DNA from 3 places in the Cronobacter malonaticus LMG 23826 genome. Region 1 is predicted to be linked to each of the others. Evidence: predicted binding sites of a transcription regulator. Region 1 holds the regulator's gene; each other region holds the start of a gene.
What was found. Region 1 encodes LexA, which represses DNA repair genes until DNA is damaged. Its sites were predicted from a motif close to TNCTGTATGTACATACAGNA; they were not measured.
Positions count from the first base shown of each region.

Region 2: the regulator LexA is predicted to act here: its motif matches at 1,735-1,754, upstream of rmuC (DNA recombination protein RmuC).
Region 3: the regulator LexA is predicted to act here: its motif matches at 1,765-1,784, upstream of metR (HTH-type transcriptional regulator MetR).

Region 1 covers NZ_CP013940.1:293,567-296,846, forward strand. The annotation lists gene plsB (glycerol-3-phosphate 1-O-acyltransferase PlsB) at 1-648, opposite strand, end outside; gene AFK66_RS01380 (diacylglycerol kinase) at 781-1,149, shown strand; gene lexA (transcriptional repressor LexA) at 1,258-1,866, shown strand; gene dinF (MATE family efflux transporter DinF) at 1,993-3,280, shown strand, end outside.
Region 2 covers NZ_CP013940.1:3,844,018-3,847,297, reverse strand. The annotation lists gene AFK66_RS18055 (dienelactone hydrolase family protein) at 1-635, opposite strand, end outside; gene udp (uridine phosphorylase) at 895-1,650, shown strand; gene rmuC (DNA recombination protein RmuC) at 1,797-3,230, shown strand.
Region 3 covers NZ_CP013940.1:3,848,646-3,851,925, forward strand. The annotation lists gene metE (5-methyltetrahydropteroyltriglutamate--homocysteine S-methyltransferase) at 1-1,540, opposite strand, end outside; gene metR (HTH-type transcriptional regulator MetR) at 1,816-2,769, shown strand; gene AFK66_RS21790 (carboxylate/amino acid/amine transporter) at 2,657-3,280, opposite strand, start outside.

The sequences.
Region 1 (3,280 bases):
GAGATCCTGGCGCGCAGGCAGGCGCGGACCGACGGCGGCGAGGCGCTGACGGGCGAAGTGCATACGCGCCACGCGCGCCAGTTTCTGGGCGATGCGTTTGTCGGTGCCGTGCTCGGTCGCCATGCGGCGCAGCGATACGGGCGGTGAGAAGCGCACAAAGCTGTCGCGACCAAGCCACGAGACCGCAAAGAATTTCTGAATGCCGTTCAGCATGCGCAGCGGCGGGTTTTCCTCGCCTTTTTCTCGCCCCGGTGAGCGGCCAAACATGACCGACACCGGCACCATCTGGACGTCGAGATCCGGGTTGCTGCGGTGCAGATCGAGATAATTGTGGAACAGTTTGATCGATTCTTCTTTCGGCGTGTAGTAGGTAAACACGCGCGGGCCGCCATGGATAAACACATAGCGCGGCAGTTCGGTGCCGTCGATGACCAGCGGATCCAGCGGATCGGGCAGATCGTGCTCCAGGCACTGCGCCCGCAGCGTCAGGAGATCCGCCTTCGAGTTATACGGCAACACGTACATAATAGGGCGTGACGTATCCAGCCCAAGTTCGGGGCAGGGCGCCGCCGGGATGGACTTGCTTTTTACCAGCACGCTTAATGGTAAATTAAGTAATTTGTAGTAAATTCGTGGCCAACCGGACATAAACGATGTAAAGCCTCTGGTTAATAATGCAATTGCGGCGCAAGAATATCAGAAACTCCGTAGAATTTCTGTGGTGCTTCTTTATCGAAGCGCATTAGCATTGACGCCTGAATTTAAAAAAGGTTTCTTGTCATGGCCAATAACACCACGGGGTTAACCCGAATTATTAACGCTGCCGGCTATTCCTGGAAGGGATTACGCGCCGCCTGGAAAAATGAAGCTGCATTTCGCCAGGAAGGGGTTGCCGTGATAGCGGCAATTCTTATCGCCTGCTGGCTGGATGTCGATCCTGTCACCCGCGTGCTGCTGATTGGCTCCGTTACGCTGGTAATGATTGTCGAAATTCTCAACAGCGCCATTGAAGCGGTGGTGGATCGCATCGGCCCTGAATTTCATGAGCTTTCAGGGCGCGCCAAAGATATGGGCTCCGCTGCCGTTCTGCTGTCGATTATCCTCGCGCTGATCGTGTGGGTCACGCTGCTCTGGCAGCATTTGCGATAAGTTTTCCAGAAATCGCGAAAGAAGCGCTTTTTTAACCGGTTATGGTTTTAAAATCACCTTTAGCTGTATATACTCACAGCATCACTGTATATGCACCCAGGGGGCGGAATGAAAGCATTAACTACCAGGCAACAAGAGGTGTTTGATCTCATTCGGGATCACATCAGCCAGACCGGCATGCCGCCTACGCGTGCGGAAATCGCGCAACGTCTGGGTTTCCGTTCACCGAACGCCGCGGAAGAGCACCTTAAAGCGCTGGCGCGTAAAGGGGTGATTGAGATTGTCTCCGGCGCGTCGCGCGGTATCCGTCTGTTGCAGGAAGACGAAACCGGCCTGCCGCTGATAGGGCGCGTGGCGGCGGGCGAACCGCTGCTGGCTCAGCAACATATCGAAGGGCATTATCAGGTTGATCCTGGCCTGTTTAAGCCAAACGCCGATTTTCTGCTGCGTGTTAGCGGGATGTCGATGAAAGATATCGGGATTATGGACGGCGATCTGCTGGCGGTTCATAAAACGCAGGATGTGCGTAACGGGCAGGTCGTCGTCGCGCGCATTGATGATGAAGTAACGGTGAAACGCCTGAAAAAACAGGGTAATACCGTTGAGCTTCTGCCGGAAAACAGCGAGTTTAAACCGATTGTGGTTGATCTGCGCGAGCATAACTTCTCAATCGAAGGTCTGGCCGTCGGCGTTATCCGCAACGGCGAATGGCTCTGATGCGTCACCCGGCTCTCTGAGGCCGCATTACCGTAACTGGCCCGCCCCGGTTACGGTAATGACTTCTCCCGTTAGCTAAAGCCCTTCATACTTTTTCTTCTTCGCGTAACGGCATCGGAACGCCATATGCCCTTTCTGACATCTACTGATAAAGCTCTCTGGCGCCTCGCGCTGCCAATGATTTTCTCCAATATCACCGTACCGCTCTTAGGCCTGGTCGATACCGCCGTTATAGGTCATCTCGACAGCCCCGTATACCTTGGCGGCGTCGCGGTGGGGGCTACCGCCACCAGTTTCCTGTTTATGCTGCTGCTCTTTTTACGCATGAGCACCACCGGGCTAACTGCGCAGGCGTTCGGCGCGCGCGATCCGGTAGCGCTGGCCCGCGCCCTGGTGCAGCCTATGGCGCTGGCGCTGATTGCCGGTGTGCTGATCATCGCCCTGCGCGAGCCGCTGATTCATCTGGCGCTGCATGTTACCGGCGGCAGCGACGCGGTGCTGACGCAGGCCCGGCGGTTTCTGGAGATCCGCTGGCTCAGCGCGCCCGCGGCGCTCGCTAATCTGGTGCTGCTTGGCTGGCTGTTAGGCGTGCAGTACGCCCGCGCGCCGGTGATCCTGCTGGTGGTCGGCAATCTGCTTAATATCGTGCTCGATCTCTGGTTCGTCATGGGGCTTGGCCTTAACGTCCAGGGCGCGGCGCTGGCGACAGCGATAGCGGAATACGCGACGCTTGGCATCGGTCTCATGATGGCAGCCCGCGTGCTGCGCCTGCGCGGTATTACCCTTTCGATGCTGAAAATGGCGTGGCGCGGCGGCGTTGGCAGGCTGCTTGCGCTTAACCGCGACATCATGCTGCGTTCGCTGCTGTTGCAGCTCTGCTTCGGTTCCATCACGGTGTTTGGCGCACGGCTCGGCAGCGATATCGTCGCGGTGAACGCCATTCTGATGACCCTTCTGACCTTCACCGCCTATGCGCTTGATGGCTTCGCCTATGCCGTAGAAGCCCATGCCGGGCAGGCCTTCGGCGCGCAGGATAAATCGCAGCTTAACAGCGTCTGGCGCGCGGCATGCCGACAAGCAGGGATGGTGGCGCTGGCATTCGCGCTGCTGTATGCAGTGGCGGGGCAGTACATTGTGTCGCTATTGACCTCATTACCTTCGCTCCAGGCGCTGGCGCAGCCCTATCTCTTCTGGCAGGCGATCCTGCCGGTCGTCGGCGTCTGGTGTTATCTGCTGGACGGTATGTTTATCGGCGCGACGCGCGGGGCGGAGATGCGCAACAGCATGGCCGTCGCGGCGCTCGGTTTTGGCCTGACGCTGCTCACACTGCCAGCGCTTGGCAACCATGGCCTGTGGCTGGCGCTCACCTTTTTCCTGGCGCTGCGTGGGTTGTCGCTCGGCTATTTATGGCGCC
Region 2 (3,280 bases), 740 kb from region 1:
TCAAGCGAAATTCCCGTATCCTGCGCGCCGTAAAGCCCCAGCACTGGCGCGGTCAGATCGGTGGCGACATCCACCGGATGCTTCGGCGAGTTTAACGTTTTGTCGCCCAGCAGCTTGCCATACCACGCCACGGCGGCTTTCAGCTGCGGATTGTGCGCGGCATACAGCCACGCGATACGCCCGCCCCAGCAAAAACCGGTCAGCATCAGACGGTGCGCGTCACCGCCGTTGCGCGACGCCCAGCTTGCCACATGGTCCAGGTCCGCCAGCACCTGCGCGTCCGGCACTTTCGACACCAGATTGCTCAGCAGCGACGAAATATCGTCGTACTCATTCGGATCGCCCTGACGGAAATAGAGTTCCGGCGCCACCGCCAGGTACCCTTCCAGCGCCAGGCGACGGCAAATATCGCGAATATGTTCATGTACGCCGAAAATCTCCTGTACCACAATCACCACCGGCAGCGGGCCATCGGCAGCGCGCGGGCGGGCGTGGTAAGCAGGCATGTTTTCGCCCTGCGAGGGAATCGAGGTTTCGCCCGCGATAATGGCATCCTGCGGCGTATGAACTACCGTTGAAGCGACAGGTGAAACTGCAGCGGCAAAGCCCGCCGGATGGTCAGTGTTGTTGGTCATGGCATTCTCCGTACCCGTTATTGTTTTAGCGCATCCCTAACTATAGCCTGCGTGCGGCGGGAGTGGAGGTGGGAAAAGCAGGCATTCGCCGTGCGGGATTTCCATTACTGCGTTGTATGTGTGACCATAATCACGAAATTATGGAAAATTAATGCAACTCCTTTCTTTTGAAGTGAATCCGGTCACGAAAAACGCCGGAAAGGTTCTGTAAAGTACCGTTTTGCTTCTCCTGACAAACCGACCCACAGAGGAGTCACCTATGTCTGATGTTTTTCACCTCGGCCTTAAAAAAAGCGATCTTCAGGGCGCAGAATTAGCGATTGTCCCGGGCGACCCGGAGCGAGTGGAAAAGATCGCCGCGCTGATGGATAAGCCGGTCAAACTGGCTTCCCACCGTGAATTCACCTCCTGGCGTGCCGAGCTTGATGGCAAAGCGGTCATCATCTGCTCAACCGGTATCGGCGGCCCGTCAACGTCTATTGCGGTAGAAGAGCTGGCGCAGCTTGGCATTCGTACTTTCCTGCGCGTGGGCACCACCGGCGCTATCCAGCCGCACATCAACGTTGGCGACGTGCTGGTGACGACCGCCTCCGTACGCCTTGACGGCGCCAGCCTGCACTTCGCGCCGATGGAATACCCGGCCGTTGCCGATTTCGCCTGTACCACCGCACTGGTGGAAGCGGCCAAAGCGGTCGGCGCGACCACGCACATCGGCGTGACCGCCTCTTCCGACACCTTCTACCCAGGCCAGGAGCGCTACGACACCTTCTCCGGCCGTGTGGTCAGCCGCTTTAACGGCTCCATGAAAGAGTGGCAGTCGATGGGCGTGATGAACTATGAAATGGAATCGGCGACGCTGCTGACCATGTGCTCAAGCCAGGGCCTGCGCGCGGGCATGGTGGCGGGCGTTATCGTCAACCGCACCCAGCAAGAGATCCCGAACGCGGAAACCATGAAACAAACCGAAAGCCACGCGGTGAAAATCGTGGTGGAGGCGGCGCGCCGTCTTCTCTGATAGCTTCCTTTCAGGCCGGCGCTCCGCCGGCCTTTTTGCGTAATGTCTCGCAGGATTGACGATCCTTACAGAAAAACGCTTTTCGTCTGGAATTATGTACAGCACAATCCCCTCTGGCGTGATGAGCAGTTCAGGCAGGAGGCGTGGTGGAAATCTCATATCTGGTGTTAGCCGTGGTCGCACTGGCGGGCGTGGCGGTGGGCTGGCTGATGTCAGGCCTGCGAACCGCCCAGCAAAAGGCGGATCTGCTGGCGGAACAGCGCGATATCTACGGCGAACTCAGCGCGGCCCGCGAGGCGCTGGCGCATAACCAGCACTGGCGTGATGAGTGCGATCTGCTCAATAACGAACTGCGCAACCTGCGGGAGATCAACAGCTCGCTGGAGTCTGACCTGCGCGAAGTCACCACGCGGCTGGAGGCCACCCAGGTCCATGCCGAAGAAAAACTGCGCCAGATGATGAGCAGCGAACAGCGCCTGAGCGAGCAGTTTGAAAACCTCGCTAACCGTATTTTTGAACAGAGCCGCCGCCAGGTCGATGAGCAAAATCGCCAGAGCCTGAACGGCCTGCTTTCCCCGCTGCGCGAGCAGCTCGACGGTTTTCGCCGCCAGGTGCAGGAGAGCTTCGGCCAGGAGGCGCGCGAGCGCCACACGCTGGCTCATGAAATCCGCAATCTCCAGCAACTGAATGCGCAAATGGCGCAGGAAGCTATCAACCTTACTCGTGCGTTAAAAGGCGACAACAAAGCCCAGGGCAACTGGGGCGAAGTGGTGCTCGCGCGCGTGCTGGAAGCCTCGGGCCTGCGCGAAGGGCATGAGTATGAAACCCAGGTTAATATTCAGCTTGCCGACCGCAGCCGTATGCAGCCGGATGTCATTGTGCGTCTGCCGCAGGGCAAAGATGTGGTCATTGATGCCAAAATGACGCTGGTAGCCTATGAGCGTTACTTTAATGCCGAAGATGATTACAGCCGCGAGCTGGCGCTCAACGAACACATCGCTTCGCTTCGCAATCATATTCGCCTGCTGGGGCGCAAGGACTATCAGCAGTTGCCGGGGCTGCGCACGCTGGACTACGTGCTGATGTTTATCCCGGTCGAGCCCGCCTTTTTACTGGCTATCGACAAGCAGCCGGAGCTCATCACCGAGGCGTTAAAAAACAATATTATGCTGGTGAGCCCGACCACGCTGCTGGTGGCGTTGCGCACCATTTCCAACCTCTGGCGCTATGAACATCAAAGCCGTAACGCCCAGCAAATAGCCGATCGCGCCAGCCGCCTCTACGACAAAATGCGGCTGTTTGTTGATGACATGAGCGCCATCGGCCAGAACCTCGACAAAGCGAGCGACAGCTACCGCCAGGCGATGAAAAAACTCGCCAGCGGGCGCGGCAACCTGCTTGCGCAGGCGGAGGCGTTTCGCGGTATGGGCGTTGAGGTAAAGCGCGAGATTAATCCGGATTTGGCCGAACAGGCGGTGCAGGATGATGAAGCGTTTACGCTCCCCGATGCCGAAGCGCTTGCCAGCGCCCCTGATGAAAACAGCCACTTAGCGGCGTTTCGCGTCGCGGGCGAGCGCTGAGCGGCGCGCTAATGCCGCCTTGAATCGTAGGGCAATTGCGGCCAATCTGT
Region 3 (3,280 bases), 740 kb from region 1:
AGCCGTAGCTCTGTACCCAACCGTTCTGGGTGAAGACGAAGCCATCAAGATGCTCGCCGAAATACTCCACCATGTCGTTACGCTCGGCTTCGCCGTGCACCAGCACATCGAGACCCAGACGCTCCTGCTCGGCGATCGCCTGCTTAATGTGTTCGGCGATACCGGTGCGGTAGTTCGCCGCATCGAGATTGCCCTTTTTGAAATCCAGGCGCAGGCCGCGGATTTCGGTCGTCTGCGGGAACGAGCCGATGGTCGTGGTCGGCCAGGCTGGCAGGTTGAAGCGGGCGCGCTGCGCTTCGGCGCGTACCGGATATGCATGGGCGCGCTGGCTGTCCTGCGGCGTAATGGCCTGAAGACGCTGTTCTACCGCCGGGTTATGTACGCGGGCCGAATGTTTACGGGCCTGAATCGGCGCACTCCACTGCTCGATTTTTGTTGTGTCGCCGCTGTTCAGCGCATCGCGCAGCAGCGCCAGCTCTTCACATTTTTGCAGCGCAAAGGCGAACCAGCTTTTCACTTCCGCATCCAGACGCGTTTCGACGCTCAGATCGATAGGGCTGTGCAGCAGCGAGCAGGATGACCCTACCCACAGCTCACGCTGGCCCGCGATAGTTTTCAGTTGGGCGTATTTCTCGGTGAGATCGGCGCGCCAGACGTTGCGGCCGTTGATAACGCCTGCGGAGAGTAACCACTCCTGCGGCAGGCGGCGATGCAGTTCGTTGACATCGTCATGGCCGTGAACCAGATCGACATGCAGCCCCTGCACCGGCAGTGCGGTGATGGTGTCGAGATTATCACTCACGCCTTCAAAATAGGTGGTGAGCAGCAGTTTGGTCTGGCCTTTCAGCGCCTCGTAGGCCGGTTTAAATGCCTCCAGCCACGCCTGCGGCAGCTCAAGCACCAGCGCCGGTTCATCGATTTGCACCCACTGAATGCCGCGTTTCGCAAGCTCAGCTATCACCTGCTGGTACACCGGCAGAATGTCGTTGAGCAGGGAAAGACGGTCAAACTGTTCGCCCTTCACTTTGCCAAGCCACAGGTAAGTGACCGGGCCGAGCAAAACCGGTTTAACGTGATGGCCGAGCGCCAGCGCTTCGTCGACTTCATCCAGCAGTTGCGTCCAGGTAAGGCTGAACTGCTGGCCTTTGGTGAATTCCGGCACCATGTAGTGATAGTTGGTGTTAAACCATTTGGTCATTTCTGCCGCCGCAGCGGGTTCGCCGGTCGGCGCGCGGCCACGGCCGATGCGGAACAACGTGTCGATATCCACGGTGCCATCCGCATTCTGGTGGCGCGCCGGGACGTTGCCGAGCAGCAGGCTGGTGGTCAGAACATGATCGTACCAGGCGAAATCGCCCACCGGCAGCAGGTCGATGCCCGCCGCTTTTTGTTGTTCCCAGTGGCGGGCGCGCAGCTCGCGGCCCACCGCCAGTAATTCTTCACGGGTGCTTTTGCCCGCCCAGTAGCTTTCTTGCGCTTTTTTCAGCTCGCGACGCAGGCCGACGCGGGGAAAACCGAGGGTATGGTTATGGATAGTCATGATGTTCTGCCTCTCTTAAGAATGAATCCCGTGTCAGGAGATGAATCTGTTCGTCTAATTAGTAATCCGTATGTATTTCGGATTTCGGGAAGGCGGCAAGCTGGTGAATCCCCGGGAGCTTACTGAAGTAAGTGACCGGGGTGAGCCAGCGCCGCCAACGCACCAGAAATTCGAAAGACGTCGGATTTGGACGTCCAGATGTTTACACATCCATAATTGGCAGTTACTGTATATTCCTCAAGCGCAAATTATTCATGCTGAAGTGAAGGACATTCATGATCGAGATAAAACACCTGCGAACGCTTCAGGCGCTGCGTAATTGCGGCTCACTGGCGGCGGCGGCGGCATCGCTGCATCAGACCCAATCCGCGCTTTCACACCAGTTCAGCGATCTGGAGCAGCGTCTCGGCTTCCGGTTATTCGTGCGTAAGAGCCAGCCGCTGCGCTTCACACCGCAGGGCGAGATCCTGTTGCAGCTGGCAGCCCAGGTGCTGCCGCAGATAAGCCGCGCGCTGCAGGCGTGCAATGAGCCGCAACAGACCCGGCTGCGTATCGCGATTGAGTGTCATAGCTGTATTCAGTGGCTGGCCCCGGCGCTGGAGGCGTTTCGCGCCCGCTGGCCGCAGGTGGAGATGGATTTCAAATCGGGCGTGACGTTTGATCCGCAGCCTGCGCTGCAACAAGACGAACTCGATCTGGTGCTGACGTCAGACATTCTGCCGCGCAGCGGCCTGCACTATTCGCCGATGTTTGATTTTGAAGTGCGTCTGGTGGTGGCGCCCGATCATCCGCTGGCGACCAAAACGCAGGTGACGCCGGAGGATTTCGCCAGCGAAACCCTGCTGATTTACCCGGTACAGCGCAGTCGTCTTGATGTCTGGCGTCATTTTTTACAGCCGGCGGGTGTCAGCCCGACGCTGAAAAGCGTCGATAACACGCTGCTGCTTATCCAGATGGTGTCGGCGCGCATGGGCATCGCCGCGCTGCCGCACTGGGTGGTGGAGAATTTCGAGCGTCAGGGGCTGGTGGTCACACGTGCGCTGGGCGAGGGATTATGGAGCCGGCTGTACGCTGCGGTGCGCGATGGCGAGCAGCGTCAGCCGGTGACGGAGGCGTTTATTCAGCAGGCGCGTCAGCACGCCTGTGATTCCCTTCCGTTTGTGCGGAGCGCGGCGCGACCCAGCGTCGGTGGACCCACAGAGAAGCCACTATCACCGCTCCCCCAATGATAAAGCTTGGCCAGTGGGGCTGCTGCTGCCAGATGGCGAGGTTAACCAGCAGCCCGGCGGGCACGTGCATGTTATTCATGATGCCAAGCGTGCCGGCGTCTACCTGCGTGGCGCCATAGTTCCACATAAAGTAGCCAAGCCCCGAGGCTACCACGCCAAGCCACACCAGAATGCCCCATTGCAGGCCGGTGGTCGGTAGTTTCTGCGGGTTGCCGAGCGTAAACCAGGCGATCACCGCGACTACGAACGCGCCGAGATAGAACCACGAAAACGCAGTATGTTGCGGCATCGGATGCGTCTCCATCAGGCGTTTGTAGCCCACCATGCCGATAGCAAAACTGATATTCGCCAGTTGCACCAGCAGCAGCCCGGTCCAGAAGTGATCGCTCACTTTGTCATAGCGAATAATCGCCGCGCCGATGACCGCAAGCCCGGCGCTAAGCGCGTAGCCCCAGCGCAGCCGACGGCGGCTCAGCAGATCGTAAATCAGCGTGATATAGAGCGGCGTAAG